3 regions of the Klebsiella oxytoca genome follow, and region 3 is predicted to be linked to each of the others. Evidence: predicted binding sites of a transcription regulator. Region 3 holds the regulator's gene; each other region holds the start of a gene.
What was found. The regulator CRP, encoded in region 3, controls carbon source genes, mostly activating them, when cyclic AMP is high. The targets are predictions, from matches to a motif close to ATGTGANNNNNNTCACAT.

Region 1: drpB (cell division protein DrpB) is a predicted target of CRP. The motif match lies at 8,897-8,914, and genes of this name have one in related genera.
Region 2: GJ746_RS04180 (2-hydroxycarboxylate transporter family protein) is a predicted target of CRP. The motif match lies at 7,831-7,848, and genes of this name have one in related genera.

The regions. Positions count from the first base shown of each region.
Region 1 is NZ_CP046115.1:3,458,263-3,469,024, forward strand. Features, by position in the region: gene rcsA (transcriptional regulator RcsA) at 326-949, shown strand; gene dsrB (protein DsrB) at 986-1,174, opposite strand; gene yodD (YodD family peroxide/acid resistance protein) at 1,307-1,522, shown strand; gene dgcQ (cellulose biosynthesis regulator diguanylate cyclase DgcQ) at 1,850-3,517, opposite strand; gene GJ746_RS16155 (YodC family protein) at 3,625-3,804, opposite strand; gene GJ746_RS16160 (DUF808 domain-containing protein) at 3,880-4,791, opposite strand; gene yedA (drug/metabolite exporter YedA) at 4,976-5,887, shown strand; gene GJ746_RS16170 (very short patch repair endonuclease) at 5,862-6,356, opposite strand; gene GJ746_RS16175 (DNA cytosine methyltransferase) at 6,349-7,770, opposite strand; gene GJ746_RS16180 (phosphohydrolase) at 7,827-8,522, opposite strand; gene drpB (cell division protein DrpB) at 8,565-8,846, opposite strand; gene ompC (porin OmpC) at 9,472-10,602, shown strand.
Region 2 is NZ_CP046115.1:879,241-890,002, reverse strand. Features, by position in the region: gene polB (DNA polymerase II) at 1-1,791, shown strand, start outside; gene rapA (RNA polymerase-associated protein RapA) at 1,979-4,885, shown strand; gene rluA (bifunctional tRNA pseudouridine(32) synthase/23S rRNA pseudouridine(746) synthase RluA) at 4,898-5,557, shown strand; gene citX (citrate lyase holo-[acyl-carrier protein] synthase) at 5,643-6,182, opposite strand; gene GJ746_RS04180 (2-hydroxycarboxylate transporter family protein) at 6,351-7,706, opposite strand; gene GJ746_RS04175 (sensor histidine kinase) at 8,031-9,656, shown strand; gene GJ746_RS04170 (response regulator) at 9,646-10,383, shown strand; gene djlA (co-chaperone DjlA) at 10,361-10,762, opposite strand, start outside.
Region 3 is NZ_CP046115.1:4,962,767-4,973,528, reverse strand. Features, by position in the region: gene tsgA (MFS transporter TsgA) at 1-972, opposite strand, end outside; gene ppiA (peptidylprolyl isomerase A) at 1,250-1,819, shown strand; gene GJ746_RS23330 (YhfG family protein) at 1,926-2,093, shown strand; gene GJ746_RS23325 (putative adenosine monophosphate-protein transferase Fic) at 2,083-2,685, shown strand; gene pabA (aminodeoxychorismate synthase component 2) at 2,718-3,281, shown strand; gene argD (bifunctional acetylornithine/succinyldiaminopimelate transaminase) at 3,372-4,592, shown strand; gene GJ746_RS23310 (YccS/YhfK family putative transporter) at 4,582-6,660, opposite strand; gene crp (cAMP-activated global transcriptional regulator CRP) at 6,712-7,344, opposite strand; gene GJ746_RS23300 (OsmC family protein) at 7,649-8,053, shown strand; gene GJ746_RS23295 (phosphoribulokinase) at 8,100-8,969, opposite strand; gene GJ746_RS23290 (YheU family protein) at 9,005-9,223, opposite strand; gene GJ746_RS23285 (hydrolase) at 9,220-10,218, opposite strand; gene GJ746_RS23280 (ABC transporter ATP-binding protein) at 10,409-10,762, opposite strand, start outside.

The DNA.
Region 1 (10,762 bases), 1.5 Mb from region 3:
AATTATTCTAACCCATCGAATTAAAACCTTAACCTTAAAGCTGTTATTTTAGCCACTCAATATAAGGATAATCCTATTTTAAAAACCCTCAAAAATGGCAACCTTATACAGGACGGGTATTTATTACTTTTTATTTCCTTCACATAGCGATCGCTAGCCTTTACTTTGCCAATATTCCTGGCAAATTATGGGGTTTCTGACTAAATAGTTCAGGCTGCCTAATGGTTCGAGGGCAGCAGTCATTTTTTATTGCTAACAAAATGGACTTCATCGCTCTTAATTGGCGAGGGATAAATTATCGTTACGTGTTGGTTGAGGATGGGTCATGTCAACGATTATCATGGATTTGTGTAGCTTCACCCGGCTGGGGTTAACCGGGTACCTGACCAGCAGAGGAGTCAGGAAACGCGATATCACGGAAGTCCATAATGCGCCAAACCTGAAAGCTATCTGTGAGACCAGCCGCCCAACTGTAGTATTTATTAATGAGGATTGCTTTATCCACCACGAAGAGAGCAATCAGCATATGCGTCAAATCATTAGCCAGTATCCCGCAACGCTATTTGTTATCTTTATGTCGCTGGCGAATATCCATTTCGACCACTACCTGCTGGTACGCAAAAACTTACTTATTTGCTCTAAATCACTGACCGAAAAAGATCTTGATGATATTCTCGCCAACCGCCTTAAATATGAGAACTATCGTCCTACCCGGCTTAATATACCAACCCTTTCCTTAAGCCAGACAGAATCAAATATGCTTCAGATGTGGATGGCCGGACACGGGACCTCGCACATATCAGCACAGATGAACATAAAGGCCAAGACAGTCTCATCGCACAAAGGCAATATTAAAAAGAAAATTCAAACCCACAATAAGCAGGTGATTTATCACATCGTGAGGTTGACTGAAAACATCACTACCGGAATTCATGTCAACCTGCGTTGAAAGCTGGCGGCGCTGCCGCCAGTTACCTGAAGCGAATCACTCGTCTCGCTCAACGAAAATTCCGTCAGGATGCCCGTTCTCGTTAAAAAACCAGATCCCCAGGGGATAATCTTCCAGCGCAACCAGATACATTACCCCTTCGCTAAACGACTCTATTGCCAGCACAACACCCGGTCGACGTGGGCCGCCATCGGTCTTTACCGTGACACGATCGTTTACCTGCATAACTCATCTCCTCTATTTTTCAGCCAGTGTAGAACAAAACTGCCGATCGCGCAGTGTTCGGCCGGGTAACTGCTGATTTTGTAGACCGTCTATACTTAAAAAGCCCTGTCTTAGTTAAGCGAGGTAGTCGAAATGAACACCGCCAAAGAAAATAAAGGTGTGGGAAACGTTGATGTTGACGCCCTGCTGGCGGCGATTAATGAGATCAGCGAAAGTGAAGTGCAGCGCACGCGGGACGATCCTTATCGCGTCAGTATTGATGGTCGGGACTACCATACCTGGCGTGAACTGGCTGAAGCCTTTGAACTTGATATCCATGACTTTAGCGTCACAGAAGCCAATCGCTGAATTTTGAGCGAAAAAAATCCCGACTCGCAGGAGTCGGGATCAAACTTGCTAATGCAAGAAGCACTTGAAAATTCGTTACACCAGGAAATCCGATGCGCCACAAACATTACCCTCAATTATTTTGCATGACAAGAATCATTCTCGATATAAATCATTGAAAAACGAACCTCGCAGACACCATCAGTCCTGAAAAGCTCACCAGACAAGGAGTTAAGGCATTCGTTCTTCCACGAACGTCCAGAAGACGCCAGATATCTTTTAAGATTAATCCCATAAACATAAATGATATAGATGATTAAATTATGATCTATCCACAAAAAGAATACCTCAACCTTCAGCACAGACCTGATTACGCCCGTTCTGCTTGGCCAGATACAAACGATGATCGGCTATCGACTGCAGATTTTCAAAGTTATAATCGCTGGAATCCTCGCTACAGCTCACGCCAAACGAAGCAGTAATACGCAAAGACGTGCTGTTGCCCAGTAAAATTTCGCGGCTATTAATTCGTATACGAATGCGTTCGGCAATCACCTTCGCATCTTTTAACCCCGTGTTGGGCAGCACTATGCAAAACTCCTCCCCACCAACCCTTCCGGCGAGATCGTCTTCACGAATATGGCTGGAGATAGTACTGGCCACCAGCGACAGCACACGGTCCCCCGCATGATGGCCATGCAGGTCATTAACGCTTTTGAAGTAATCCAGGTCGAGCTGAATCACTGCAATCGAGCGCTTCTGGCGCTCGCTCAGGCGGGTCGCGGCAGTTGCGCGCTCAAACAGGGCTCCGCGGTTTAATAACCGGGTCAATGCATCATGCCAGGCCTGCCATTCCAGGGAAGTCTGCAGCACGCTCATGTTGCGCACCATTCGACGAATAACCCACCAGGAGAGCATTAGCATCAGGGTGAACATCAGCCACATCAGCATCAGAGCAATAGTGATGCTACCAAAATCACCGCGTACGCCTTCCCGGATGGTATGAATACGGATCAGCACCCCATCGAAATTGCGTAATTTTTCCCAACTGATATAACGCGTGACCAGGCGAATCCCTCCGCGATTATCCTGGGCAAACGCGCCGCTCAACAGTTCCTGTTCCGGCGGAGAGAGCGGCGTCAGCACGTTGCCCGGCGCAGAAGATGCAATCAGGTTAAGCCGATTATCATAAAGCTGATATTCACCTTCCTGACCCGTTTTTATCGCATTGACCAGAAACGCTTTCATTTCTTGTACTGAGAAATCCATTGCCAGAACGCCGAGCCAATAGCGCTGGAAATCAAGCGGAATAGAGGCCGTTACTACCTGCATTTCTCGCTGCGATTTGTCGTCGGGAAATGTTTGCCATATGATGCCGCGCGCAGGATTATTACGCTGCGTTTGTCGGATAAACCACGAGTCGCTCGTTGATCGAGAATAAAGCGCCAGCGCCTGCGTTGCATTTTTTGGCTGCTCGGTGGTGGTAAAAAACCCGCTGCGCGATACGTACAGCATACGCTTGGCAAAACCGCGGTTGTTATTGGCTAAACGCAGCATATAACCAAGCTCAAGGGTTGCCATTAGCTCGTTACCGGAATAGGGATTATCGCGAGTAAGAAGCTCGTCGCCGTCGACAAAGGCATCGGCAACGCCATAGACCGGCAGCGTCCGTCGATTGTGAATCTCAACGGACCATATTGGATCATGTCGCTTTGCTAAATAATCTTCCTCAGCCTTGCGCAGCACGGAAAAATCCAGCGGCGTTCCCAGCGCTGACTGCATGCCGTTACGAAAAAAAATCATTCTGTCGATATTAAACTGCAGCAAGCTATCGAAATCATGAGCAACATTTTCAAGATTGTTGCGCTGGTTTGCGACGTAGGCCTCTTCCAGAACCTTGATCTCACGCCATATCAGCAGCGTGGAAAAACAGAAGACGAAAAAAAAACAGAGATTCACCACATATCCGGGGCTTAAAATCTGGCGCAGTTTTTTCACCCACATCGGCTTATCCATCGTTTTCTCGCAGCACGGTTAAAGAAGCAAACGTCATCCACGCTCCCTGTTTATAAAACAATCAATAATATGAAAACGCCCGACTAGTGCCGGGCGTTTATGAAGGGTCAGGCGTGATTTAGCTTCCCTCCCCCTCCGCGTATGAGTTCATCCTCACGAAAGGCCTCACGTTTTACGCCGTAACCGTCATACCAGCGACATTCAACCATGCCGCTGGCAAACCCGGTAACAACCATGCGCGGGCCACCGTTTTTCCGTCTAACTTCATCACTGACCAACAAGACCATTTTTGCCTCCGGTATCAGGAAGAAACAGATTTACCTTAGACGAAGCTGAACCACTTTGCATGCCCTGGAGCACATTTACTCCGCCGAACGACGAAGACCGGCTATCGCTTTCACTCCGGCCAGCACGATCGCGCCAATAATAAATCCCAACACCAGGTTTGCAGCCGTTGGCAACAACGAGGCAATCACGCCATTTTGCCCGTGCGCCAGGTTTTCGATGGCATGATGCAATGGTGTAATCCCATGAACGACGATACCGCCGCCGACCAGGAACATCGCCAGCGTGCCCACCACGGATAACACTTTCATCAGGCGGGGAGCTATCGCCAACAAAGCCTTACCTGACCACTGGGCCAGCGCGCTGGTTTTATCTACCAGCCAGTAGCCCATATCATCAAGCTTGACGATAATTCCCACCAGACCATACACCCCAACCGTCACCAGTAACGCAATGCCGGACAAAATCAGGATCTGATTCAGCAACGGCGCTTCGGCGACAATCCCAAGCGTGATAGCGACAATTTCCGCAGACAGAATAAAATCTGTCCGTACCGCGCCTTTTACCTTGTCCCGTTCAAATGCCATGGGGTCTTGATTTGCCAGGGCTTCAAGCCGCTGCTGACGAACCTGCGGGTCTTCTTTGTGTTTACGCGCCTGTAGGCTGTGCAGCACCTTCTCGACGCCTTCAAAACACAGAAATGCGCCCCCCAGCATCAGCAGCGGCGTAATCGCCCACGGGATAAAAGCGCTGATCAACAACGCCAACGGCACCAGAATCACTTTATTGATAAGTGAACCTTTGGCTACGCCCCAGACGACCGGTAGTTCACGATTGGCCCGCACGCCGGTAACCTGCTGAGCATTAAGCGATAAATCATCTCCCAGTACGCCAGCCGTTTTTTTTGCTGCCAGTTTCCCCATGACCGAAATATCATCAAGTAAAGTGGCAATATCATCCAATAAGGTTAAAAGACTACTTCCCGCCAAAATTGCATTCCTTCATTTTATGGTTGTTCCTGATGAAGTATGAAGCAAAAGCGCTTTTTCGCCCACAGGAGTCCGTAGTCAACAAAAATTTAACCATAGCAGACGAATTAAAACGCTCGCCAGCCTGATAGTTTTCACGTTTACTATACGTCCCCTTTCTATCTCTGCTCCATCGTGAGGAAGTATGTCTACCCGTCAGCTGTTACCGCTCATCGGGGCGTTGTTCGCGTTGTATATCATCTGGGGTTCAACCTATTTCGCTATCGCCATTGGCGTCGCCAGCTGGCCTCCTCTGATGATGGCTGGCGTGCGTTTTCTTTCCGCAGGCGCGGTGCTGACCGCCTGGCTGCTCGCCACCGGCCATAAGCTCCCTGCGCGAAGACCGCTGCTCAATGCGGCGCTAATTGGTATTTTGCTGCTGGCAGTGGGTAACGGTTTTGTCACGCTTGCCGAACACCAGCACGTTCCCTCAGGTATTGCGGCGGTGATGGTTGCGACGGTGCCGCTGTTCACCCTATGTTTTAGCCGTTTTTTTGGTATTGCGACCCGTAAACTTGAGTGGCTGGGTATCGCCATTGGTCTGGCAGGTATCGTCTTGCTCAACAGCGGCGGCAATCTGAATGGTAATCCCTGGGGAGCGCAGCTGATTCTGATCGGCTCTATGAGCTGGGCTTTTGGTTCCGTCTACGGCTCGCGAATTGAACTCCCGACGGGCATGATGGCGGGCGCAATAGAGATGCTGGCAGCGGGGCTCGTGCTGATGATGGCCTCCGCGCTGACCGGAGAAAAATTAACCCAAATGCCATCCTGGTCCGGCATTTTTGCCGTCGCCTATCTGGCTATCTTCGGTTCGCTTATTGCCATCAATGCCTATATGTATTTGATTCGTAACGTCACCCCGGCCGTAGCAACCAGCTATGCCTACGTTAACCCGGTGGTCGCCGTTCTGCTGGGCACCGGTTTTGCCGGGGAAAGTTTGTCTTCCGTAGAGTGGCTGGCGCTCGGAATCATTATCTTCGCGGTCATTCTGGTGACGCTTGGCAAATACCTGTTCCCTGCACGCCGTGAAATCATCTCCTGTAAGGAACAGAAGTAACGTCTAGCAGACCTATGCCTTGAGTATCGATCTGCGCGCACTGGTCGCCGCCGCAGATCCACTCTTCCAGACGCTCGCCCAGCGCTTCATCATTAAGCTTCTTTCGCCCGCGCAGCGCGCACTCCCAGACCACCAGCACCCGCCATCCCTGCTCTACCAGTAACCCAATGTCCCGGCGATCCCGTGCCACGTTTTTGGCTATCTTATCCAGCCAGAATTCGGTTCGCGTCGCGGGAACCTTAAACAGATAGCAATCGTGATGATGCCAGAAGCAGCCGTGGGTAAAGATAACGCACTGATAGTCTGCCACTACAAAATCCGGGCGTCCCGGTAGAGAGGCATCCTGTACGGTGAAGAAAAATCCAGAACGCACCAGCAGCCCCGCAAGCCGCTTCTCAATTGCCGTATCGCGGGTGCCGATCGCGCGCATATTTTTACTACGGGTGGCTTTATCGTGCACGTCAGCCATGGAAAGTCTCTTGTTGACGATGAGCCACTGCCTTTTCAATCCGCGTCTTCAGCAGCTTTGCCACCGCCGCAAACACCGGCACGACCACTGAATTACCAAACTGACGGTAGGCCTGAGTATCCGAGACCGGAATGCGAAAACGATATCCCTGCGGCGTCTCAAAACCCATCAGCCGCGCGCACTCGCGCGGCGTCAGCCTGCGTGGACGTCGAATCTGGTTCTCCGGATCATCAAAATGCTTTTCGCCTAAAGCCCGATCCCAGCCGCGGTCAATGAGGATCTCCGCGCCATCTTTGTAATACCGGGCCGATAGCGTACGCGCCACGCTATGGGGATTTGTCGGGTCAACGAGTCCGTAGCCAAAACCATTCCCTCGCTCCTGATGCTTGCGCGCATAGCGATAGAGATACTTCCACAGCACCCTGGTGAGGATAAACTTGTCGTCAACGATAGGTTCCAGCAGCTCAGCAAACGTTGGTCGATTCGCAGGAAATAGCCTGGCAATATCGCGCAGGCTAAAACCATCGTGCAGCTGGAGGTCGCGGCGGAAACCCACCAGCACAATGCGTTCCCGGTGTTGAGGTAAAAAATGACGTCCGTCAATCACTTTAGGGTCATCCGCTCCGCTATGAGCCGCGTCGGCAACCTCATAACCCAGCTCGTCCAGCGTCTGCATTATGATCCGAAACGTCCGCCCTTTATCGTGGCTCTTCAGATTCTTGACATTTTCCAGGACAAAAATCGGCGGCTGGCGGGCGGCGATAATTCTGACCACGTCAAAAAACAACGTTCCTTGCGTTTCACAGGCAAAACCGTGAGCGCGGCCAAGGGCGTTTTTCTTTGAAACACCTGCCAGCGAAAAAGGCTGGCATGGGAAGCCGGCCAGCAAAACATCATGCTGCGGGATGGTCTGGCGAATGTGCTGCGCCGCTTCTTCATCGCCCACCTCGGGGCGATGGCTCAGCGTGACATCGCGGATATCTTCATTAAATCGATGCTGCTCAGGATCGCAGTACCAGTTGGCTTTATAGGTGCGCACCGCGTGTTTATTCCACTCGCTGGTAAACACGCACTGCCCGCCAATCGCCTCAAAGCCGTGGCGAATACCGCCGATACCGGCAAACAGATCGACGAAGCGGAACCCGTAGTGGGGATGATGGGCTGGCGGTTGCGGAAGGAGAGTGCGCAGGTGGGCTTGCTCCTGGGCACTTATGCGACCTGCCGCGCGCGTTACCGTCGCAACGCGCTTGAGGATAGCCGGACTCCAGTGCTGCTCGCCAACGGCAATCAGCTGTGCCACCAGCGTTTTGACATCATATATTGCCATCAGCTGGCGCAATAACGCCTGCGCGTCTTCTCCGGTATATTCAACCTTTAAAGACGGGGGATTTTCCTTGGATAAATTTTGCGCCATAACCTCAACCAGCCCGACTATTTTTGCAGAGGTTACCATAAATAGCACAGGCAGTTTTAAGCCTGTGGATTAAAGCGCTGCAAAACCGCATCATCAAGAGCCATAGGGTCTCCACGAAGCTCGGCGCTGAGCTTGGCCATAAACTGCACCAGAAAGCGCGCATTATGTCGCGCCATCGCCCTGCCCTTTACTGTTTGCATTGTTTCCGGCAAACGCAGCAGTTTGCACTGGAAATGATCCAGCGCGTACTTTTTGTCATCTAATTCACGGCGTTCGGCAAAGGGATCGTTGGCGTCAAATAAGATATTGTTTAGCGCGCCGGATACCGCGAATACGCGCGCCAGGCCGATTGCGCCTAAAGCTTCAAGCCGATCGGCATCCTGGACTATCTTAGCTTCTTCACTTTGCGGTGCAATGTCCGCGCTAAAACTGTGCGCTTCAATAGCGTGCAGAACCGCCGCACAGCGCTCCGCCGGGAAATCAGGAAAAGATGATTGAAGGATTACCCGCGTTTTTTCAGCTGCCATCACGGAAGAGCGGCTACGCTCAGGATGGTTTTTCGCCAGGCTGACAATGTCATGAAAATAGCAGGCAGTCAGGATTACCAGGCGATCTGCATCAGTGTCTTCGGCCAGCAGCTGCGCGGTGGCCCATACCCGGCGAAAATGCGAAATATCGTGAGCAGCATCGCCTTGCGAGTGATGTTTGCGAAACCAGGCTTCAAATCGCTGCTGCCAGTGTAAAAGATCCATGCGCGTTCCTTTGAGATAAGATCGGCAACGAGCATAGCAACTTTAATCGTGATGTTCATACATCTGCGGGTTGGGACGGGTATACCAGGCGATGGCGCCGAGAATAACGCCGACGATGCCTAAAACCAGAAATCCCAACAGTGCGCCGATCCACTTCCCGGCCGTTGAACCAAGCTCACCATCCATCGTTGCGCCGGGTATGCTCTGAATCTGCCCAACGACCCACCAGTAACGCGCCATCGCCCAAAGGAAATAGCCACAAAAAGCATAAAATGCCCACAGAGCCAGTTTGCCGCCGGGACTTCTTTTCGCTTTCTCTTCCATTCGTTTGCTCTCCATATACTTAACAAGCAACATCACTCGCCAGTCAAAAATCGTGACATTCATCACATTATATAGTGAAAATTCTTGCAAGCCAGCATATCTCGCTACTCGAATCGTTCGAGTGCGCGAGTTTTGTTCATTGCAACGACCTCTGTCGCATATACTTAATAAATTAGTTACTTTTTTTGAATAATATAAATTAACGAATAAAAATAAACTCCCTCACTTTTTACACTCGCCCTCCCTGTCCCTGAGGGGGATGTGGTTTATATTTACCTGCATCTGCCAATACACTTTAATTTTGCTGAGCACGACAATTAATAAACTCATTAAAAATAAAAATATAATCAAAAAGCACATAAATTCCATGAAGCTTATTTGTAACATCAATAGTAAATAAAAAACCATAACTAACTGTTATTATTAACCATAATTAACACACATGACTTATGACAAAACAATAAAATTTAAATATAAAGAATATAACAGAAACATTTTGCAATATTAGATATAATTTACTTACATATTTAATTTAAAGAAAAATGAACTTGATCGCTAGTATCAAATAGTCATCCCGGAGGGGAAGACATAATTCATATTATTTATAATTAAAAGGGAATATATAATGAAAAGAAAAGTACTGGCAATTCTGGTTCCAGCTTTATTAGCTGCAGGCGCCGCTAATGCAGCTGAAATCTATAATAAGAACGGCAACAAACTGGATTTTTACGGCAAAGTTGATGCTCGCCACACATTCTCCGAAAATCCGGATGATGACGGTGATGAAACTTACGTCCAGATCGGCTTCAAAGGAGAAACTCAGATCACCGATGATCTGATTGGTTACGGTCAATGGGAGTACAAAACCTACGCCAACAATACCGAAAACGCTGGTGACAAATCCTTCAATCGTCTGGCGTTTGCTGGTCTGAAATACAATGAATATGGTTCATTCGACTATGGTCGTAACTATGGTGTCGTGTACGACGTTGAAGGCTGGACCGATATGCTGCCGGTATTTGGCGGCGACTCTTATACCTGGACCGACAATTTTATGACCGGTCGAACCAACGGTGTTGCAACCTATCGCAACACCGACTTCTTCGGGTTGGTTGAAGGCTGGAACTTTGCTCTGCAGTATCAGGGGAACAATGAAGGCGCCAACCGTAATGAAGGTCAGGAAGGCACCAAAAACGGCCATAAGGATGTTCGTTTCCAGAATGGTGACGGTTTCGGTATTTCTACTTCTTACGCTTTTGACGGTAGCTTGACCGGCCTGAATATTGCGGGTGCTTACGCTGATTCTGACCGTACCAACTCTCAGCAGGCATATATGAATGCAGAGGGTAAAAATGCTGATGTCTGGACCCTGGGCATGAAGTATGACGCTAACAACGTATACGCTGCAGTTATGTACGCACAGACGCGTAATATGACGCCATACGGCAATTCAGGCATCGCAAACAAAACGCAAAACGTGGAAGTGACCTTACAATATCAGTTTGACTTTGGTCTGCGTCCATCTCTGGGTTATGTTTATTCCAAAGGTTACGATCTGAATAACGGCGGCGTAGATAATGACCAGGATCTGGTTAACTACTTCGACATTGGGGCATACTACTACTTCAACAAAAACTTCTCTGCTTATGTTGATTACAAAATCAACATGTTGGATGAAACTAAGTACGATTTTTACAAAAACAATGGTATCTCTACCGATGATATTGTCGGCATTGGTATGACCTATCAGTTCTAAGAGCTTTTAGGTGATCATCAGCCCGCCTCGTGCGGGCTTTCTGTTTTTTAGCTAGTGGAGTCACTTATCACAGGAAATCTTCATACGTAATGAAACCTTTCGCAGGTTACAGTTATTGCTAACTAAGCTAACTAGAAAATGATTATATTGCCCGCTAAAG
Region 2 (10,762 bases), 1.3 Mb from region 3:
CCGCCCGCCGTCGACTTCGAACTGGAGTACGTCGCCAGCCGCCCGCTGCTGCTGGAAAAGCTTAACGCCTGGTTTGCCGACCACGATCCGGACGTACTGATCGGCTGGAACGTGGTGCAGTTTGATTTGCGCGTTCTGCAAAAGCACGCCGAGCGCTATCGTATCCCGCTGATGCTCGGGCGCGGCCACAGCGAGCTGGAGTGGCGCGAGCACGGTTTTAAAAATGGCGTTTTCTTTGCTCAGGCCAACGGCCGCCTGATTATCGACGGCATTGAGGCGCTGAAATCCGCCTTCTGGAATTTCTCCTCTTTTGCCCTGGAATCGGTCGCCCGCGAGCTGCTCGGCGAGGGCAAAGCTATTGATAACCCGTGGGATCGAATGGATGAAATCGACCGCCGCTTTCACCACGATAAACCGGCGCTGGCCACCTATAACCTGCAGGACTGCGAGCTGGTCACGCGCATCTTTCATAAAACCGAGATCATGCCGTTTTTGCTGGAGCGCGCGACGGTCAACGGTCTGCCTGCGGATCGTCACGGCGGTTCGGTAGCCGCCTTTAGCCATCTCTATTTCCCACGGATGCACCGTCTCGGCTACGTCGCGCCAAACCTCGGCGAAGTGCCGCCGCAGGCCAGCCCCGGCGGCTACGTGATGGACTCACGCCCCGGTCTGTACGACTCGGTACTGGTGCTGGACTATAAAAGCCTGTACCCGTCGATTATCCGTACCTTTCTGATCGACCCGGTGGGGCTGGTCGAAGGTCTGGCGCAGCCCGATGACGCTCACAGTACCGAAGGCTTTCTCGGCGCGCGTTTCTCGCGAGAAAAGCACTGCCTGCCGGGAATTGTCGGGCAGATCTGGCACGGGCGCGACGAAGCAAAACTGCATAAAAACAAACCGCTGTCGCAGGCGCTGAAGATCATTATGAACGCCTTTTACGGCGTGCTCGGCACCAGCGCCTGCCGCTTTTTCGATCCGCGTCTGGCCTCATCCATTACCATGCGCGGCCACGCAATAATGCGCCAGACTAAAGCGCTGATTGAGTCCCGGGGCTATGACGTTATCTACGGCGATACCGATTCCACCTTCGTGTGGCTCAAACAGGCCCACAGCGAAGAGGAAGCAGCTAAAATTGGCCGTTCGCTGGTGACCTTTGTTAACGAGTGGTGGGCGACGGAGCTTGCTAAAGACGGGCTCGTCAGCACCCTGGAGCTGGAGTTCGAAACCCACTTCTGCCGCTTTTTAATGCCGACTATTCGCGGCGCGGATACCGGCAGTAAAAAGCGCTACGCCGGGATGATTCAGGAAGCTGACGAGCAGCGCATGGTGTTTAAAGGGCTGGAGACGGTACGCACCGACTGGACGCCGCTGGCCCAGCAGTTTCAGCAGGAGCTCTATCTGCTTATCTTCCGCAATCAGCCCTATCGCGAGTACGTGCGCGAAACCATTGATAAGCTGATGAACGGCGAGCTCGACGATCGGCTGGTCTACCGTAAACGCCTGCGTCGTCCGCTGGCGGAGTATCAACGTAACGTGCCGCCGCACGTGCGCGCGGCAAGGCTCGCTGACGAACAAAACGTCAGGCTGGGCAGGCCGCAGCAGTATCAACAGCGCGGCAGCATTAAATATGTCTGGACCACTGGCGGACCGGAGCCGGTGGACTATCAGCAATCGCCGCTGGACTATGAGCACTATCTCTCTAAGCAATTAGAGCCGGTCGCCGAAGGAATTCTTCCCTTTGTCGATGACGATTTTGCTACAATAGCGACGGGGCAACTGGGGCTATTTTGAGCTTTTCTTATCCCTTCTTTTGGCACAAAAGCCGCAAAATGAAGGGTGAGGAGGACGTGACGAATGTTCCGCCATCCAGTAATATAGCGCCCTTTCCATTCCTGGACCCAATTTTGACGTATCTCCGATTCTCCCTGGAGATGCTCAACTATTGCCTGCAATCAAAGAACTAAAGAGCCGAACATATATGCCTTTTACACTTGGTCAACGCTGGATTAGCGACACAGAGAGCGAACTGGGATTAGGGACGGTCGTTGCGCTGGACGCACGCATGGTTACCCTGCTTTTCCCCGCCATCGGCGAAAACCGTCTGTACGCACGCAACGACTCCCCTATCACCCGCGTGATGTTTAACCCGGGCGATACCATCACCAGCCATGAAGGCTGGCAACTCCAGGTTGACGAAGTTAAAGAAGAGAACGGCCTGCTGGCCTACGTTGGCACCCGCCTTGATACCCAGGAAGCTAACGTCATCCTGCGTGAAGTGCTGCTAGACAGCAAGCTGGTGTTCAGCAAACCGCAGGACCGCCTGTTCGCCGGGCAGATCGATCGCATGGACCGTTTCGCCCTGCGCTATCGCGCGCGCAAATTTCAGAGCGAACAGTACCGCATGCCCTGGAGCGGTCTGCGCGGCCAGCGCACCAGCCTGATCCCGCATCAGCTGAATATCGCTCACGATGTTGGTCGTCGCCACGCGCCGCGCGTCCTGCTGGCTGACGAAGTCGGTTTAGGTAAAACCATTGAAGCCGGGATGATCCTGCATCAGCAGCTGCTCTCCGGCGCTGCCGAACGCGTCCTGATTGTCGTCCCGGAAACCCTGCAGCACCAGTGGCTGGTGGAAATGCTGCGCCGCTTTAACCTGCGCTTCTCGCTGTTTGACGACGAGCGCTACGCCGAAGCGCAGCACGATGCCGTTAACCCCTTCGAAACCGAACAGCTGGTTATCTGCTCGCTGGATTTCGTCCGCCGCAGCAAACAGCGTCTGGAACATCTGTGCGATGCCGAGTGGGACCTGATGGTCGTCGATGAAGCGCATCATCTGGTGTGGAGCGAAGATGCCCCAAGCCGCGAATACCAGGCTATTGAGCAGCTTGCCGAACGCGTGCCGGGTATTCTGCTGCTCACCGCAACGCCGGAACAGCTGGGCATGGAGAGCCACTTCGCTCGTCTGCGCCTGCTCGATCCTAACCGTTTCCACGATTTCGCCCAGTTTGTTGCAGAGCAGCAGAACTACCGGCCGGTCGCTGATGCCGTCGCCCTGCTGCTCGCCGGTAATAAGCTAAACGATACCGAGCTGAACGCGCTTAGCGATCTGATCGGCGAACAGGATATTGAACCGTTATTGCAGGCCGCCAACAGCGATCGCGATGATGCCCAGGTTGCTCGTCAGGAGCTGGTATCGATGCTGATGGACCGCCACGGCACCAGCCGCGTGCTGTTCCGTAACACCCGTAACGGCGTAAAAGGCTTCCCGAAACGCGAGCTGCACACGATTCGTCTGCCGCTGCCGACCCAGTACCAGACGGCCATTAAGGTTTCCGGGATTATGGGCACGCGTAAAAACGCCGAAGAGCGCGCCCGCGATATGCTCTATCCGGAACAGATTTATCAGGAGTTTGAAGGCGATACCGGTACCTGGTGGAACTTCGACCCGCGTGTCGAATGGTTGATGGGCTATCTTACCAGCCATCGCTCGCAGAAAGTGCTGGTGATCTGCGCCAAAGCGACCACTGCGCTGCAGCTTGAACAGGTCCTGCGCGAGCGCGAGGGCATTCGTGCGGCAGTATTCCATGAAGGCATGTCGATTATTGAACGCGACCGCGCCGCCGCCTGGTTTGCCGAAGAAGACACCGGCGCTCAGGTACTGCTGTGTTCTGAAATCGGCTCCGAAGGCCGCAACTTTCAGTTCGCCAGCAACCTGGTAATGTTCGACCTGCCGTTTAACCCGGATCTGCTGGAGCAGCGCATCGGCCGTCTCGACCGTATCGGTCAGGCCCACGATATTCAGATCCACGTGCCGTATCTGGAAAAAACCGCTCAGTCGGTGCTGGTGCGCTGGTATCACGAAGGTCTCGACGCGTTCGAGCATACCTGCCCGACCGGCCGTACCGTCTACGATAGCGTGCATGATGAACTGATTAACTATCTCGCGACGCCGGAAAACACCGACGGCTTCGACGATCTGATCAAAGCCTGCCGCCAGCAGCACGAAGCGCTGAAGACGCAGCTGGAACAGGGTCGCGACCGTCTGCTGGAGATCCACTCCAACGGCGGAGAAAAAGCCCAGCAGCTGGCGGAAAGCATTGAAGAACAGGATGACGACACCAGCCTGATCGCTTTCTCGATGAACCTGTTTGATATCGTCGGCATCAACCAGGACGATCGCGGAGAGAATCTGATTGTCCTGACCCCGTCTGACCATATGCTGGTCCCGGATTTCCCGGGCCTGCCGGAAGATGGCTGTACCATCACCTTCGAACGCGATGTCGCCCTGTCCCGCGAAGATGCCCAGTTCATCACCTGGGAGCACCCGCTGATCATCAACGGTCTGGATCTGATCCTTTCCGGCGATACCGGCAGCAGCACCATCTCGCTGTTGAAGAACAAGGCCCTGCCGGTGGGAACCCTGCTGCTGGAGCTGATTTACGTCGTTGAAGCGCAGGCGCCGAAGCAATTGCAGCTCAACCGCTTCCTGCCGCCGACGCCGGTGCGCATGCTGCTCGATAAAAACGGTAACAACCTCGCCGGTCAGGTAGAGTTCGAAAGCTTTAACCGCCAGCTGAGCGCGGTTAACCGCCACACCGGCAGCAAGCTGGTCAACGCCGTCCAGCAGGACGTGCACGCCATACTGCAACAGGGTGAAGGCCAGGCGGCAAAAGCGGCCCAGGCGCTGATCGACGCCGCGCGTCAAGAAGCCGATGATAAGCTGACCGCCGAGCTGTCGCGCCTTGAAGCGCTGCGCGCCGTGAACCCGAACATCCGCGACGATGAACTGGCGGCTATCGAGAGTAACCGTCAGCAGGTTATGGACGCTCTGGCGCAGGCGGGCTGGCGCCTGGATGCGCTGCGCTTAATCGTGGTCACTCACCAGTAACGGAACGCGAATATGGCGATGGAAAACTACAATCCGCCGCAGGATCCCTGGCTGATTATTCTCTACCAGGACGAGCACATTATGGTGGTCAACAAGCCGAGCGGCCTGTTGTCCGTGCCAGGCCGGCTTGCTGAGCACAAAGACAGCGTGATGACGCGCATTCAGCGCGACTTCCCGCAGGCAGAATCAGTGCACCGGCTGGATATGGCGACCAGCGGCGTGATTGTGGTGGCCCTGACCAAAGCGGCAGAGCGCGAGCTAAAACGTCAGTTCCGCGAACGTGAGCCGAAAAAGCAGTACGTCGCCCGCGTCTGGGGGCATCCGGAAAAAGCCGAAGGTCTGGTGGATTTACCGCTGATTTGCGACTGGCCGAACCGGCCAAAGCAGAAAGTCTGTTACGAAACCGGCAAAGCGGCGCAAACCGAGTATGAAGTGCTGGAGTTTGCGGAAGATAATACCGCCCGCGTGCGCCTGAAGCCGATTACCGGGCGCTCGCATCAGCTGCGCGTGCATATGCTGGCCCTGGGCCATCCGATTCTTGGCGATCGCTTTTATGCATCGCCAGAAGCGCTGGCCATGGCCCCGCGTCTGCTGCTGCACGCCGAAACCCTGACCATCACTCACCCCGCTTTCGGCAATACGATGACGTTCCGCGCGCCGATTGACTTCTGAACCTTCTGACCCGTGTCCCGGGTCATGCCGCCAGCGGCTCATCCGGGCTATTTTTCGCTGGTCATACCCGCGAGGAAACAGGGCGTTAGTCGCGGGCAAACCACGTATCAATCATCTGCTCAACGCGGGCCACCACCTGCCCGGTGTCATGGCGGCGGCTGCGGGCGCAGGCGTGCGCGGGTTCGTCACACAGCAGACAACGGCGCTGGTTTTCCCCCATTGACTGACGGCCCACCTGGCCATTTTGCGGGCAAATCACGTCGATATCCCACAGGCGGCCCAGCGGATGTGTATGCTCGAGGTCGGTACAGAAGGCTTTGATTTCGCTGGCCGCGTGATCGACGCACCACAGCGCCTCCGGCCCGGTTGGTAGCCACAGCACCTGGCGATCCAGGGTCTGCCAGCGGTGTTTCCACAGCATCTGATCGCAGGCCTGCAGCGCCACGCCCATCATATTACGGTAGCGAATACTGTCTTTCACCGCGCCCGGCGTCACCAGGGTCAGCGAAATTACCGGGCGTTGATAATGGGCCAGCCAGTCGGCCTGGCGAGCCGCACGCTGCTCTTTCGCCGCCAGCAGGGCTTCCATGCTTACGCCCTCACGGGCGAGAGTATCCACTGACATTTGTTTCTCTCCTCACTTAATAACAGGCGGCGGACAAGCTGCCGTCACAGTCGCGAATAATGGCGCTGATTGTATCGCTAAACGATCCCTGTTTTGGAGATGGGGCGCAGAAATTTTCTGCGCCATTTAAGCGGAAAGAGCAGACTTAACTGTTATAAAAAAGTTAAATTATGCCAAAAAGTGACTGAGGAACAGCAATCCCAGCGAAACATTAATTGCACCGCCGATTCTGGTTGCGATCTGCGCGAACGGCATCAGGTTCATGCGGTTTCCGGAAGTCAGGATTGCCACGTCGCCAGTGCCGCCCTGGCCGCTCTGACAGCAGGAGACAATCGCCACGTCGATAGGGTACATACCAATCTTTTTGCCCACCAGGAAACCGGTCGCCACCAGCGCCGATACGGTGCTGATAATCACCAGCAGATTGCTCACGGTAAACGCGTTGACCAGCTCCTGCCACGGGGTAATCGCCACGCCGACGGCAAACAGAATCGGATAGGTCACCGCCGTGCGGAAGAACTTATACACCATCTGTGAGCCTTCCTGCAGACGTGGAGAGACGCCGTTTACCAGTTTGAGCAGCACCGCAAGGAACAGCATTCCTACCGGCGCAGGCAGGCCGATGGTCTTCTGGCCCAGCATGCCCAGCATATAGAGCAGCACCGCCAGCAGCGCGCCGGAGGCCAGCGTCGTGACATCCATTTTGCCCTCGACGGGCGTTTCAGCGTGCGTCTCGTTGCGACGGTTCGGCATCAGCTGACCCTCGCCGGTCAAATGCGGAAATCGCTTGCCAAGCTGATTCAAACAGCCGGAGATAACAATCGCCGTCAGGCTACCCAGCATCACCATCGGCAGCACGCGCCCAAGCGCAACGCCCTGATCCATATGCATCAACGCAGCGTAGCCAATCGACAGCGGAATGGCCCCCTCACCTACGCCACCGGCCATGATCGGCAGGACAATAAAGAAGAACACCTGAAACGGCTCCAGTCCCAGAGCGGTACCAACGCCGACGCCAACCACCATACCGACGATTTCTCCGCACAGCATCGGGAAGAAAATCCGCAGAAAGCCCTGAATCAGCGTAGTGCGGTTCATGCTCATAATGCTGCCGACGATAATACAGCAGATATACAAATAAAGAATGTTGGTCGATTTATAGAATTTGGTGGTCGACTCCACCACCACATCCGGCAGCAGGCCGTAATGCACCAGTGCAGAAGGTATAAATGTCGCACAAATAGCCGCGGCGCCAAGCTTGCCCAGTACCGGCAGACGTTTACCGAATTCGCCGCAGGCAAAGCCAAAAAAGGCCAGCGTCGCCACCATAACGACGATATCGCTCGGCAGCTTGCCGCCCAGGCAGTCCAGGGCTATCAGGCCGCCAGCCAGCAGAAAGAGCGGCAGCGGGATAATACCCACTTTCCAGTTGTCGAGAATATGCCACCAGCGCTGCTTCAACGGCGCTTTCGGGGTATTAATAGGGTCGATGGATACAGAGAATGCATTGTCTGTGGTGCTCATGTTTAAGCCCTCTGGTTATTATTACTTTTCAGGTTAGAGGGCCTGGCGCAGACTTAATGTGAGATTCACCAGATTAAAAACGAAGTTTTAATGGTCACTATGGTTTTTATGGTTTCTATTATTTATGTGATATTTATCTGATTTATTACCGTGGTTTTTAAGGTTTTTAAATTCATTGGCTAATTGGCCTTGATAAATTCATCGCCAGCGGATAATTGTGGTTTCCTGACGCCCGCGTGGGCGCTCACAGGTTTCCCTCCGCCACGATGCCGGCGTCGTAAAAGATGATACAGTGCCGCATCACTGATACTGTGCATCATACTTATGAAGGTTTCATTTCAATTTAAGCTGTTTATTGCGCTGGTTGCCTTTTTCTCAGTTCTGTTCTCATTACTGGGCGTTTATTACTATTTTGACGCCAGCCATCAGCTTTATCAGGAAATGAGCGCCCGGGCGAAAATACAGGCGGAAGAAATCGCCCTGATGCCGGACTTACGTCAGCAGGTCGCACGGGAAGATGCGTCGGCGATAAAACCGTTTATGCAAAATATTGCCGCCCACAGCGACGCCAGCTTTATTGTCATTGGCGACAAGCATGGCGTACACCTGTTTCATTCGGTCCATCCGCAGTGGGTTGGCACGCGGCTGGTTGGCGGCGATAACCAGCCGGTGCTGGAGGGGAAAAGCACCACCACCATCCGTCAGGGAGGGCTCGGTATTTCCCTGCGCAGCAAAGCGCCGATTTTCGATGACGAGGGCCGGGTGGTTGGCATTGTCTCCGTCGGCTACCTCACCAGCTACCTCGATAGCATTACGCTGGAAAAAGTGGTCAATATATTCGTCGCCGCGGTGCTGCTGCTTATCGCGCTGTTTATCTTCTCCTGGTATTTTACCCGCAGCATTAAGAAACAAATTTTCTCGCTGGAGCCGCGCGAAATTGGCCTGCTGGTGCGTCAGCAAAAAGCAATGATGGAGTCGATATACGAAGGGGTGATCGTAATTGACCATAACCGACGTATTGAAGTGATAAATCACGCCGCCCGCCGCCTGCTCGGACTGAGCCAGCCTGCGCACCAGCTACGGGGCCAGTCAATCGATAGCGTCATTACGCCGCAGCCGTTTTTCGCCAGCGGAGAGATGCTCGAAAACGATACCCACGATGAGCTGTGCCGTTTTAACCAGTTAACCGTACTCGCCAGCCGGGTGCGTATCATGCTGGAGAATTCGCTCCAGGGCTGGGTAATTACCTTTCGCGATCGCGACGAAATAAACTCCCTTGGCGCCCAGCTCAGCCAGGTGAAACGCTACGTAGATAATCTGCGCATTATGCGTCACGAGCAGCTCAATCGTATGACCACTCTTTCCGGCCTGCTGCATATGGGGCACTACGATGAGGCGATTCGCTATATTCAGGCGCAGTCGGAACATGCCCAGGAGCTGCTGGACTTTATTTCATCGCACTTTAATTCACCAACGCTGTGCGGCCTGCTGCTGGGTAAAGCCGCCCGCGCGCGGGAAAAAGGGGTTGAGCTGAGCTTTGACCCGGCCTGTCGTATCGATCGCCCGCTGCCGTCGTTAATGGAATCGGAACTTATCTCTATCATCGGTAATCTGCTGGATAACGCCATCGAAGCCACCCAGCGTGCCGAACTGCCGCACGAGCCGGTCGAGATCCTGATTCAGCTCAATGCCCGGGAATTGATGATTGAAGTCGCCGACCGCGGCGTAGGTATTCGCCCGGAGATCCGCGAACATATTTTTGAACGCGGCGTCACCACCAAAACCCGTGGCGATCACGGTATTGGCCTGTACCTTATCGAGCGTTATGTCACCCAGGCCGGTGGTACGATAGAAGTAGCCGACAACGCGCCGCGCGGCGCGATTTTTACGCTGTTTATTCCCGCCAACGGGCCAGCTCAACCGCAAGAAGAGACGCAACATGCATCATGACCTGATCGATGTTCTGATCATCGAAGATGAAAGCGAACTGGCGCGGCTGCACGCCGAGCTAATCCAGAAACACCCGCGCATGCGGCTGGCCGGCATGGCGGCATCGCTCGGCCAGGCGCGGCATATGCTCAACGCCAGACCGCCGCAGCTGGTTTTGCTTGATAACTATCTGCCGGACGGCAAAGGGGTGACGCTGATGAATGACCCCATTATGGCCCACGCGAACTGCTCGGTAATATTTATCACCGCTGCCAGCGACATGGAAACCTGTAGCCAGGCTATCCGTAACGGCGCTTTCGACTACATTCTCAAGCCGGTCTCGTGGAAGCGCCTGAGCCAGTCTCTTGAACGGTTTGTGCAGTTTTACGATCAGCAGCGTGAATGGAAGATCGTCGACCAGCAGAACGTCGATTCGCTGTATCAACTACAGGCCAAAAACTATCGTGCCGACAGCGGCAGTAAAGGCATTGAGGAAAAAACGCTGGCGCTGGTGCAAAATCTGTTTACCGGCGAAGAAGAACGCTGCTTTTCGGTTGATGACGTGGTGAGCGAAGCGGGTTTGAGCAAAACCACCGCCCGGCGCTATCTGGAGCACTGCGTGGAAATCGGTTTTCTGGAAGTGGAAATGCTGTACGGCAAGATAGGCCATCCGCGCCGCGAACGTATCGTGACGCCTCTCCCATCGGCCGGGAGAGGCCGGAGGTTTAGAAACCGCGCTGCTCTTTAATCAGCTCCCAGGCTTTCTGGATCTCCTGCGCTTTCTGCTTAGCCATCTCCATCATCTCCGGCGGTAAACCTTTCGCCACCAGTTTATCCGGGTGATGTTCGCTCATCAGCTTACGGTAAGCGCGCTTGACGGTGGCGGCATCGTCGGTCGGTTTTACCCCCAGTACGTTGCAGGCATCTTCGAGGGTTGGCCCGCGCTGCGCCTGCTGCCAGCCTGCGTTACCACCGCGCTGGCCGTAAGATTGCTGCTGGGACCCGCCGCCAAACTGCGCCCCTCCCTGCATCATGCGCAAGAATTGCTCGAACTGAGCGCGGGAAATACCCAGCTCATCGGCAATCACAAACAGCACGTCACGCTCGTTAGGATGCAGGTCGCCATC
Region 3 (10,762 bases):
TACTTTGGTCTGGAGTGAACCCAGGGTGATGATCGAGGTATAGATGGCGCTGGAGAAGAAGCCAAGGCTCAGGATAAACCACGGCATATGCTCCGGCGAACCGTTGATAAACAGATACATCAGCACCGTCGCCACGCCAGCCAGTACGGTCAAAATTCGCTGCAGGTCAAAGAAGCGCAGAATAAAGCTGAATGACCACATGCCTATCATGTACGACATCCAGAAATCGCTCACCAGTTTACCCGCATCGCCCAGGCTCATTCCCAGTCCTTTGGCGTATTCCGGTACCCATGAGATAAAGCCCAGCTGGCCGAGGATATAGCACAGTGCGGCGATGGAGAGAAACAGTACGCCGATACCCCATTTTTCTTTCACTACCGGCTGGCTATCCTGCCGGGCTTTTTTACCCAGCACCGGAAATTCGCAGCCGAAGGTCAGCACGAAAATAGCCACGTAGACCAGGCCGATACAGGCATAAACCCAGTACCATTCAATACTGCGCGCCAGCAGATAAGCCGCCAGCATCGGGAAGATCATTCCCGCCATGCTAAAAAAGGAGTCGGTGAACAGCAGACGCGCGCCGCGCTGACGTCCTTCATACATATGGGTAATCAGGAAGGTACCGATCGACATGGTGATACCGCTGACCAGCCCCAGCACAAACATTGAGGCGGAAAACAGCGCCAGGCTATGGCTGAACATTAAACCAGCGACGGCCAGAATCATCAGGATAAAGCCAAAGCGAAGCTGGGTTTTCAGCGGAACAATTTCCATCAGCCAGGCGTTCAGGAAGATAGAGATGAGAATACCGGCGTTAAGAAAAGTAAAGGTGTTACTCATACTGGAAACGGGCAGATGGAAATAATCTGCGATATTTCCCATCACCATCCCGGTGACGATCACCAACGCGCCGGTCAGGGCGTAGGAGAAAAAGCTGATCCATGTGAGCTTGATACGATTGCTGTTAGTCATGACTGGCCTGTGAATAGAAATGTAAAGCGCGTTGACTCTGCGCCGGGCGGACAGATTTTATTCGCTGGAGTGATGTAATCAAACTTTTATTGTGAAATTTGGATCTATTTGCAATTTTAAATGTGAAATAAGTCACATTTTATTATTTTGCTGATAAATCAGAACATCGTTACAAGTGTTTCAGCTAAGTAAAATTAGGTAAAAGGCTAGCCCAGGATGCAAAGGCTCTTTAGAATCAAAGCACTCGCTTTTTATTCTGCTCCGTTAAGGAATTTCCATGCTCAAATCAACTCTCGCGGCGGTGGCTGCCGTTTTAGCCATTTCAGCATTCTCCCCGGCCATGGCGGCAAAGGGCGATCCTCATGTTTTGCTGACCACGTCTGCGGGCAATATTGAGCTTGAGCTGAATAGCCAGAAAGCGCCTGTCTCGGTAGAGAACTTCCTGAAGTACGTCAACAGCGGTTTTTACAACAACACCACTTTTCACCGCGTGATCCCGGGCTTTATGGTACAGGGCGGCGGTTTTAACGAGCAAATGCAGCAAAAGCAGCCTAATCCGCCAATTAAAAACGAAGCCGATAACGGCCTGCGCAACACTCGCGGAACCATCGCTATGGCGCGTACTGCGGAGCAGGATAGTGCGACCAGCCAGTTCTTTATCAATATTGCGGACAACGCCTTCCTCGATCATGGCCAGCGTGATTTTGGCTATGCGGTGTTTGGTAAAGTCGTCAAAGGCATGGACGTGGCGGACAAAATTTCTCAGGTGCAGACCCATAACGTTGGGCCGTATCAAAATGTACCGTCCAAACCTATCGTTATTCTTTCCGCAAAAGTTCTGCCGTAACTATTTTGCGCGGGTAGCCCTTACCCGCGCATTTCCCACTTCCCTGCGAAATCGTTTTTTGCCGCTTATACTTGTGGCAACTGCGGAAATGTCAGGGAGGTGTTAAATGAAAAAGCTCACCGAAAAACAGAAATCCCGTCTTTGGGAGGATCAACGTAACCTTAATTTTCAGGCCAGCCGACGGCTTGAGGGCGTTGATATTCCGCTGATAAACCTTACCTCTGAAGAGGCCCTGGCGCGAATTGCGGCGTTAAGGAGCCACTATGAGCGATAAATTTGGCGAGGGTCGGGATCCTTATCTTTATCCTGGCCTGAAGGTCATGCGTAACCGCTTAGGCATTCGCCAGGCTCAGCGCCTTGAGCAGGCTGCGTGGGAACTGACTGCACTACGGGCTGCTACCATTGAACTTGGGCCGCTAATCCGTGGATTACCGCATCTCTGCGCGATTCACCGGCAGCTTTACCAGGATATTTTCGACTGGGCGGGGCAGCTGCGCGAAATTGATATCTATCAGGGGGACACCCGTTTTTGCCATTTCGCCTACATCGAAAAGGAGGGGAATGCCCTGTTTCAGGAGCTTGAAGGGGAAGGTTATCTGGTTGGGCTGGCGACCGATAAATTCATTGAACGCCTCGCTCACTATTACTGTGAGATCAACGTCCTGCATCCTTTCCGTATTGGCAGCGGCATGGCACAACGCATTTTCTTTGAGCAACTGGCTATCCACGCCGGCTATACGCTGGATTGGCGCAATATTGCTGTCGATGTCTGGAACCAGGCCAACCAGAGCGGTGCAATGGGCGACCTCTCCGCGCTGCAGATGATATTTCGCAAAGTGGTAAGCGAAGCTGTAGAAACTGAGTAGAATAGCGCGGTTCTTTTTTCCCCGGAGCCGCTATGATCCTGCTTATCGACAACTACGATTCTTTCACCTGGAACCTGTACCAGTATTTCTGCGAACTGGGGGCGGAGGTACAGGTCAGGCGTAATGACGAGCTGACGATAGCGGAAATTATTGCCCTGGCGCCAGAGAAAATCGTTATTTCACCGGGCCCCTGTACGCCAAATGAGTCAGGAATTTCGCTGGCGGCGATCCGCCACTTTTCCGGAAAAACGCCTGTCTTAGGCGTTTGCCTCGGCCATCAGGCCATCGCCCAGGTTTTCGGCGCAACCATTGTGCGGGCCGCTCGGGTGATGCACGGGAAAACGTCGCCTGTCAGCCATAATGGTCAGGGGGTATTCCGTGGACTGAATAACCCGCTTACCGTGACCCGCTATCACTCCCTGTTGATTGACCCGCTAACGCTGCCTGACTGTTTTGAGGTTACCGCCCGTAGCGAAGAGGGAGAGATCATGGGTATTCGCCACCGCCAGTTCGACCTTGAAGGCGTGCAGTTTCATCCGGAGAGTATTCTCAGCGAGCAGGGACATCAGCTGCTGGCAAACTTCCTCAATCGTTGATTTTTAGTTGCCATCAAGTGATTTTTTATGCATATTTTGTGATTAGATTAGCATAATCATTGCTGCATAACGAAGAAGGATGGGCATGACATGGCAACTGAACAACCGGCAATCACCCGCGCGACATTCGACGAAGTCATTTTGCCAATCTATGCACCGGCAGAATTTATTCCGGTGAAGGGGAAGGGGAGCCGAGTATGGGATCAGCAGGGTAAAGAGTACGTTGATTTCGCCGGTGGAATTGCCGTGACCGCGCTTGGTCATTGCCATCCGGCGCTGGTGGCGGCGCTGTATGAACAGGGCGAAAAGCTGTGGCACACCAGTAACGTTTTTACCAACGAACCGGCTCTGCGCCTGGGACGTAAGCTGGTCGAGGCGACTTTTGCCGATCGCGTTGTGTTTATGAACTCCGGTACGGAAGCCAATGAAACGGCTTTCAAGCTGGCGCGCCATTACACCGTGACGCGCCATAGCCCTTACAAAACCAAAATCATCGCCTTCCATAACGGATTCCACGGTCGGTCGCTGTTTACCGTCTCCGTCGGCGGCCAGCCCAAATATTCTGATGGTTTCGGGCCGAAACCGGCCGATATCGTTCACGTACCGTTTAACGATTTACACGCGGTGAAAGCGGTGATGGACGATCATACCTGCGCGGTGGTGGTTGAACCGATTCAGGGAGAAGGCGGTGTGACCGCGGCGACCCCGGAATTCCTGAAGGGTCTGCGCGAACTCTGCGACCAGCACCAGGCATTACTGGTGTTTGATGAAGTTCAGAGCGGTATGGGACGCACTGGTTCACTTTTTGCGTACATGCAATACGGCGTGACGCCGGATATTCTGACCAGCGCTAAGGCGCTTGGCGGCGGCTTTCCTATCAGCGCAATGCTGACCACCCATGAAATCGCCAGTGCTTTCCACGCCGGATCTCATGGTTCGACCTACGGCGGTAATCCGCTGGCCTGCGCGATCGGTGGGGTAGCGTTCGATCTGATTAACACTCCGGAAGTGCTGGATGGCGTCACGGCGAAGCGCGAACTGTTTGTTCAGCACCTTCAGCAGATTGACGCGCGGTTCGATCTGTTCAGCGATATTCGTGGAATGGGCCTGCTTATCGGCGCCGAACTGAAGCCGCAGTACCATGGGCGGGCGCGTGATTTCCTGTATGCGGCTGCGGAAGCGGGCGTGATGGTCCTCAATGCGGGGCCGGATGTGATGCGTTTTGTGCCTTCTCTGGTAATTGATGACAGCGATATTGCTGAAGGTATGGCGCGCTTTGCCCGGGCGGTTGAAAGCGTGCTTAGCGCTTAGTCGCGCGTAGCCAGATACCATGATGTGGACGCTGACGCCATGCCACCGATGAAATGGTGTGCATGGTGTTCAGGTGTCCGAGGATGCGCTGCAAATGCTGCTCCATTGTGCTGAGCGGGCCGCGAGGAACCTCGGCATCCTGCGCTTCCATAATATTCACATCTCCTGCGCTGCCCGGCCCGTCGGTATCCAGCCGCTGCTGACAGCGCTGTAGCGCAATTTCGCAGGACTCCAGATAACGCTGCGCCAGAGCCGGCGTCAGCATATTGTGCTCACGCGCCAGAGTAGTCATGGCATTGATATGCTCGACAATAAACTGGCTATGCGTCACCCACAGCTTCATATCTTCCAGATAGTGCGAGTTAAAGCCGGGCTCCTGCATCGCCTGATTCAGCGAGTTGAACAGCGCGTTGTGCGCCTGATTGACGAGCATTCGCTGATAGGCCAGCGCCGGTGCCTGATGGTCGTCGCTAAGAATAAGCCTGATGGCCTCCTGATCGGCTTCCAGCGCATCGTGAGCATTTTTGCGCAGCAGGCCGCTTTGCCACTGCGGCCATAGCCAGACCATTCCACCGAAGGCGATCAAACAACCAATCAGGGTATCAATCAGTCTGGCGATGATGAACTGCTCGCCGTTCAGGGTGAGCAACTGCAGGGTATAAACCGCGGTGACCGTAAATCCGACCATTGCCCAGCCGTAATGTTTGCGAATAATCAGATAGCTTAACAGCGTAATGAACAGCATCGCGGTCAGCGTATAGCCTTCAGGGACGTGAAAGTGCAGCGTCAGTCCGGCTATTAACAATCCAGCTATCGTCCCGGCAGCCCGGTGGACAATGCGTACCCGCGTCGCGCCGTAGCCGTTTTGCGTCACGAATAGCACCGTCATCAGGATCCAGTAGGGTTTTGGCAGGTGCAGCGCGCTGCCCATCAGGCTGGCTGCGCTCAACATAACGCTGATCCGAGCGGCGTTACGTAACGCCGGTGATTTAAACGACAGATAGTTTTTCAACGCCGGCAGCAGCGGCAGACGGCGGGTTTTATCCGCCATCAGATTCCGCGCGTAAAGCGGGCGCTGGGTGCGCAGAACCCGGGCAATACGGCTGAAGTGCCAGGCGCAAAACTGCCCGACAGGATTATCCGGATGCTGCGAAGCGATTTTTTCCAGCGCACCGATCTGCTTATCCATCTGAAAGCGCCGAGGATAGCGATGGTAGAGCAGATCGTCCGCCAGTTCCCGCAGGCGGGCGGCAACGGTTTGTGCGCTCCAGCGGATCACCGCTTCAGCGTGGCTGCGTTCCACCAGCTTCTGTACCTCTTCCGGCTGATGAAGGCTGACGGAAATATGCTCCTGCAGGTCCAGCCCGACCTGGAAAGCGCGCAGCAGGCGTTTGTGATCGCTGCGCTGATTGGCCGCCAGCATATGCATCTGCTGATAGCACTGGGTAATCAGATCCACCACCTTTTGTTGGCGATTAAGCAGCGGGGGCAGAGATGTGGTGGGGTCCGTATGCTGGGTAAGCAGACTGTATTTAGCCTCGCAGTAGTTGGCTAATTCCCGGTAAAGCAGGCTCAGGGACTCGCGCAGCGGCTGTTCGCGCCATAGCCAAAACCAGAACCAGTTAAAAACGCCATACCACAGGGTGCCGAGGGCATAGATCAGCAGCGGCTCCCAGACCGGCATATTGCCTGCGAGACTCAGAGTAAAGATAGCCGCGATAAGCGAGGCTGGCAGCAGCCTGGCATGCAGCGGGCTGATTTCGGCAGTGACGCCGAGGATAAGCGCGAGGCCCGTGAGAATAATCGGCAGCGGGATTTCACGCAGCAGGAGGAGCTGGACAATCAGGCTACAGCCAGCAAACAGGCAGCCGCCGATAATCAGACGTTTGAAGAAACGTTTATGCGGCGTATCCAGCCCGGCAATGTTGCAGCAGGCGGGAACAAGAGAAAACAGAAGCCCCTGCTGTAAATGGCCAAACAGAAGACCAATGGCGACCGGCAGACACAACACCAGCGTTTGCCGCAGTGCATAGTTGACTTCAGGGTGGTAAATCAGCCTGCGCCACATGGGGAGAAAACAAAAACGGCGTATTGTCTGGCAATACGCCGTTTTACCGACTTAACGGGTACCGTAGACGACGATAGTTTTACCGTGCGCGGAGATCAGGTTTTGATCTTCCAGCATTTTCAGAATACGACCCACGGTCTCGCGAGAGCATCCGACGATCTGACCGATTTCCTGACGAGTAATTTTAATTTGCATACCGTCCGGGTGGGTCATCGCATCCGGCTGTTTTGCCAGATTCAGCAGCGTCTGAGCGATACGACCGGTAACGTCGAGGAAGGCAAGGTTGCCCACTTTCTCAGATGTAACCTGCAGACGGCGTGCCATTTGCGAAGATAGACGCATCAGGATATCCGGGTTTACCTGGATCAGCTGACGGAATTTTTTGTAGGAGATCTCGGCCACTTCACATGCGGTTTTCGCACGTACCCAGGCGCTACGCTCCTGACCTTCTTCAAACAGGCCTAATTCACCGATGAAATCGCCCTGGTTGAGGTAAGAGAGGATCATCTCTTTACCTTCTTCATCCTTGATGAGTACAGCCACGGAGCCTTTAACGATGTAGTACAACGTTTCTGCTTTCTCACCCTGGTGGATCAGCGTGCTCTTTGATGGGTACTTATGAATGTGGCAATGAGACAAGAACCATTCAAGGGTAGGGTCTGTTTGCGGTTTGCCAAGCACCATGCGCGGTTATCCTCTGTTATAAGCTATCTCCGGGTGCCGACACAACACGGCATCCGGGCATGCAATCGTATTGAATCCCTGTACCTGGGAATCCGGCTGAAAGTTTTCTGCAGCCTGTAATGTGAACTCCTCTGCATACATGCAGTACATCAATGTATTACTGTAGCATCAAGACTGTTTTAGCATAGCTTTCGCTGCATGTCTCCTGGTGTCTCGCTTCAGCATGACCCAGGTCGCCTTCCGTTGCGAGAAATGTTATGTGCGCGTAATCTGTCAGGAAAATTACAGACCTGGAGTTAAATTTATGCAAGCGCGAGTGAAGTGGGTTGAAGGGTTAACCTTCATCGGTGAGTCGGCTTCCGGTCACCAGATTCTGATGGACGGCAATTCCGGGGATAAAGCGCCGAGCCCAATGGAAATGGTGCTAATGGCGGCGGGCGGATGCAGCGCGATTGATGTCGTGTCCATTTTGCAGAAGGGTCGGCATAACGTTACCAACTGCGAAGTTAAGCTGACTTCTGAGCGTCGCGAAGAAGCGCCGCGTCTGTTTACCCATATCAACCTGCATTTTATTGTGACCGGTAAAGAGCTGAAAGATGCAGCCGTTTCCCGCGCTGTCGACCTGTCGGCGGAAAAATATTGCTCGGTGGCGCTGATGCTGGAGAAAGCGGTAAACATTACCCACTCTTATGAAGTCATCGAAGGGTAAAGCGACCGGACCCCGGCAGTGCAATCGTGCTGCCGGGATTGGCTTCTTAGCTAATTTTTCTGCCTTCCATCAGCCGTTCGACCAGCGGCGCCATAATAAGCTCCATCGCCAGTCCCATTTTTCCGCCCGGAACCACCAGCGTATTCATATGTGAGATAAATGAACCCTGCAGCATCGCCAGCAGCCAGGGGAAATCGATATTTTTCAGATTCCGAAAGTGAATGACGACAAAGCTTTCATCCAGCGAAGGGATGGCTTTAGCCGCAAACGGGTTGGACGTATCCACCGTCGGTACACGCTGGAAGTTGAGATGGGTGCGCGAAAACTGCGGGGTGATAAAGTTGATGTAATCTTCCATTGAGCGGACGACGGAATCCATCACCGCCTCACGAGAGTGCCCGCGTTCGCTGGTGTCGCGGATAAGCTTCTGGATCCACTCAAGATTGACGATCGGCACCACGCCGACCAGCAGGTCAACATGGTTAGCGACATTATGCTGAGGCGTAACCACGCCGCCGTGCAGCCCTTCATAAAACAGAACGTCAGTTGGTTCGGGCAGCGGCTGCCAGGGCGTGAAGGTTCCTGGAACCTGATTCCACGGCACGGCTTCATCATAGGTATGTAAATACTTGCGCGACTGACCTTTGCCGCTGAGCCCATATTCCGCAAAGGTCTGTTCCAGCAGGCCGAAGTCGTTGGCCTCGGGGCCAAAGTAGCTGATATGTTTACCCTGATCGCGTGTTTTACGGATCGCCATGTCCATTTCCGGACGGGTGTAGCGGTGAAAGCTATCGCCTTCTACTTCGGCGGCATGCAGATTTAGCTGGGCGAAAATTTTGCGAAAGGCAAGGCTGGTGGTCGTGGTTCCCGCGCCGCTGGAGCCCGTGACGGCAATCACCGGATGTTTGGCAGACATAACTACTCCCAGGATAAACGATAGTGTGTGCCGCCTTAGCCGTGAAACTGCTTGCGGGGCATGATGTTGACCGTCTCGTGCAGCTCTGACCACACCAGCACGGCTTCTCCGCTTTTCAACTGTTGTTTAACATCGGAGACTTTATCAGTCAGCGAACGTTCATGTTCACCATAATCGGTGCCTTCACGTAATACAAAACTTTCGATCAGATTGTCCAGCGTTTCGGGATCGAGATCTTGCCAGGGAATGATCATATTTTCGCTCCTAACCAACGGGTTAGCCAATCCGGGATGCGCTTTTCAAGCCACATTTCCGGCTTACGCAGCGTGCCGCCGACGAAACCAACGTGCCCACCGTGCTCCGTGAGCTGATATTCAACGTTCGCCGGCAGCTGCTCTTGCGGAGGAATTGAGTGGTGATCCATAAAAGGATCGTCCTTCGCGTGAATAATCAGCGTTGGCTTAGTGATATCGCTTAATCGCGGCATGGCGCTGCACTGGCGATAATAGTCCAGCGCATCGGCAAAACCGTGGATCCTGGCGGTGATGCTGTCGTCAAATTCGCGGATACGGCGCATGCTTTTTAGCTGACGTAAATCGACAGGCAGAGAGCCGGGATAGGCTTTGAGTTTACGTGCGGCGTTAGCTTTCAGCAGGTTGAGCAAGTAGCGCTGATAAACGCGGGAGAAACCTTTGTCCATATGCGAGCTGCAGGCTTCCAGCATAAACGGAGCCGAGACGATAACCGCGGCATCGACGGGAATATCATCGCCTTCTTTTGCCAGCAGGCAGCCCAGCATATTGCCCCCGAGCGAATATCCAACCGCTGCGGTTGGGACATCGCCGTATTCGCGCTGGAGCCAGCGTAAAAACCAGGCGCCGTCTTCCGTTTCACCCGAATGGTAAATACGGTTATTGCGGTTTGGTTCGCCGCTACAGCCGCGAAAGTGCATTACCACGCCCAGCCATCCGCGCTGCATTGCCGCGTGGATGAGTCCGTGCGCGTAAGGGCTGTGCAGGCTGCCCTCCAGGCCGTGAAAAACGACTAACCGAGGTTTATGGCGCGCCTGAGAAGGGTCTTCACTCCATGCGAGATCGACAAAATCGCCATCCGGCAGTTCAAGACGCTGCCAGTGGGGAGTGAAACGGAGTTTGCGACGGATTAGCCGCGGCAACATGGTTTGCAAATGACGATTGCCCAGGCCGCGCATCGGGTGAAACTGCTGCGAGTCGTTTTCAGGGGGCGTCATTTCTGTAGGAGTGATATCAACCATAGCACCAGAGCAATTAATAATCTTTGTCCATACTATACCGCGCATGAAGTGCGCAGGTTAGCCAATATGTGGTCTTGCGGCTAATCGGTAAGCAGGTTACGTGAAAAAGCCGCGGAGAGAGATGAAAAAAGGCGGGTTTCCCCGCCTTGCTGGATGCATATTGCCGCTAGCCTTCCTGCAGCATTTGCTCCAGCTGTTCCTGGGCATCCAGCCAGGCCATTTCACACTCTTCCAGCCCGGACTTCGCGCTAGCCTGTTGCTGTAAACAGGCGGTGAGTTCTGCTTTGCGGCTTTGATCGTACAACTCGCTGTCGCCGAGCTGCTCTTCCGCCTGCGCCAGCAGTGCGTTGAGCTTTTCCATCTCTTTTTCCAGTCGGGCAATCTCTTTGCGCAGCGGCTGGGTTTGCGTACGCAGCTCGGCTTCCCGGCGTTTCTGATCTTTACGCGCCTGGGCGCTATTGCCGTTTTCTTTCGGCTCTTCAGAGGCCTGACTTTCCTGCTTTTGCGAGTCGCTTAACCA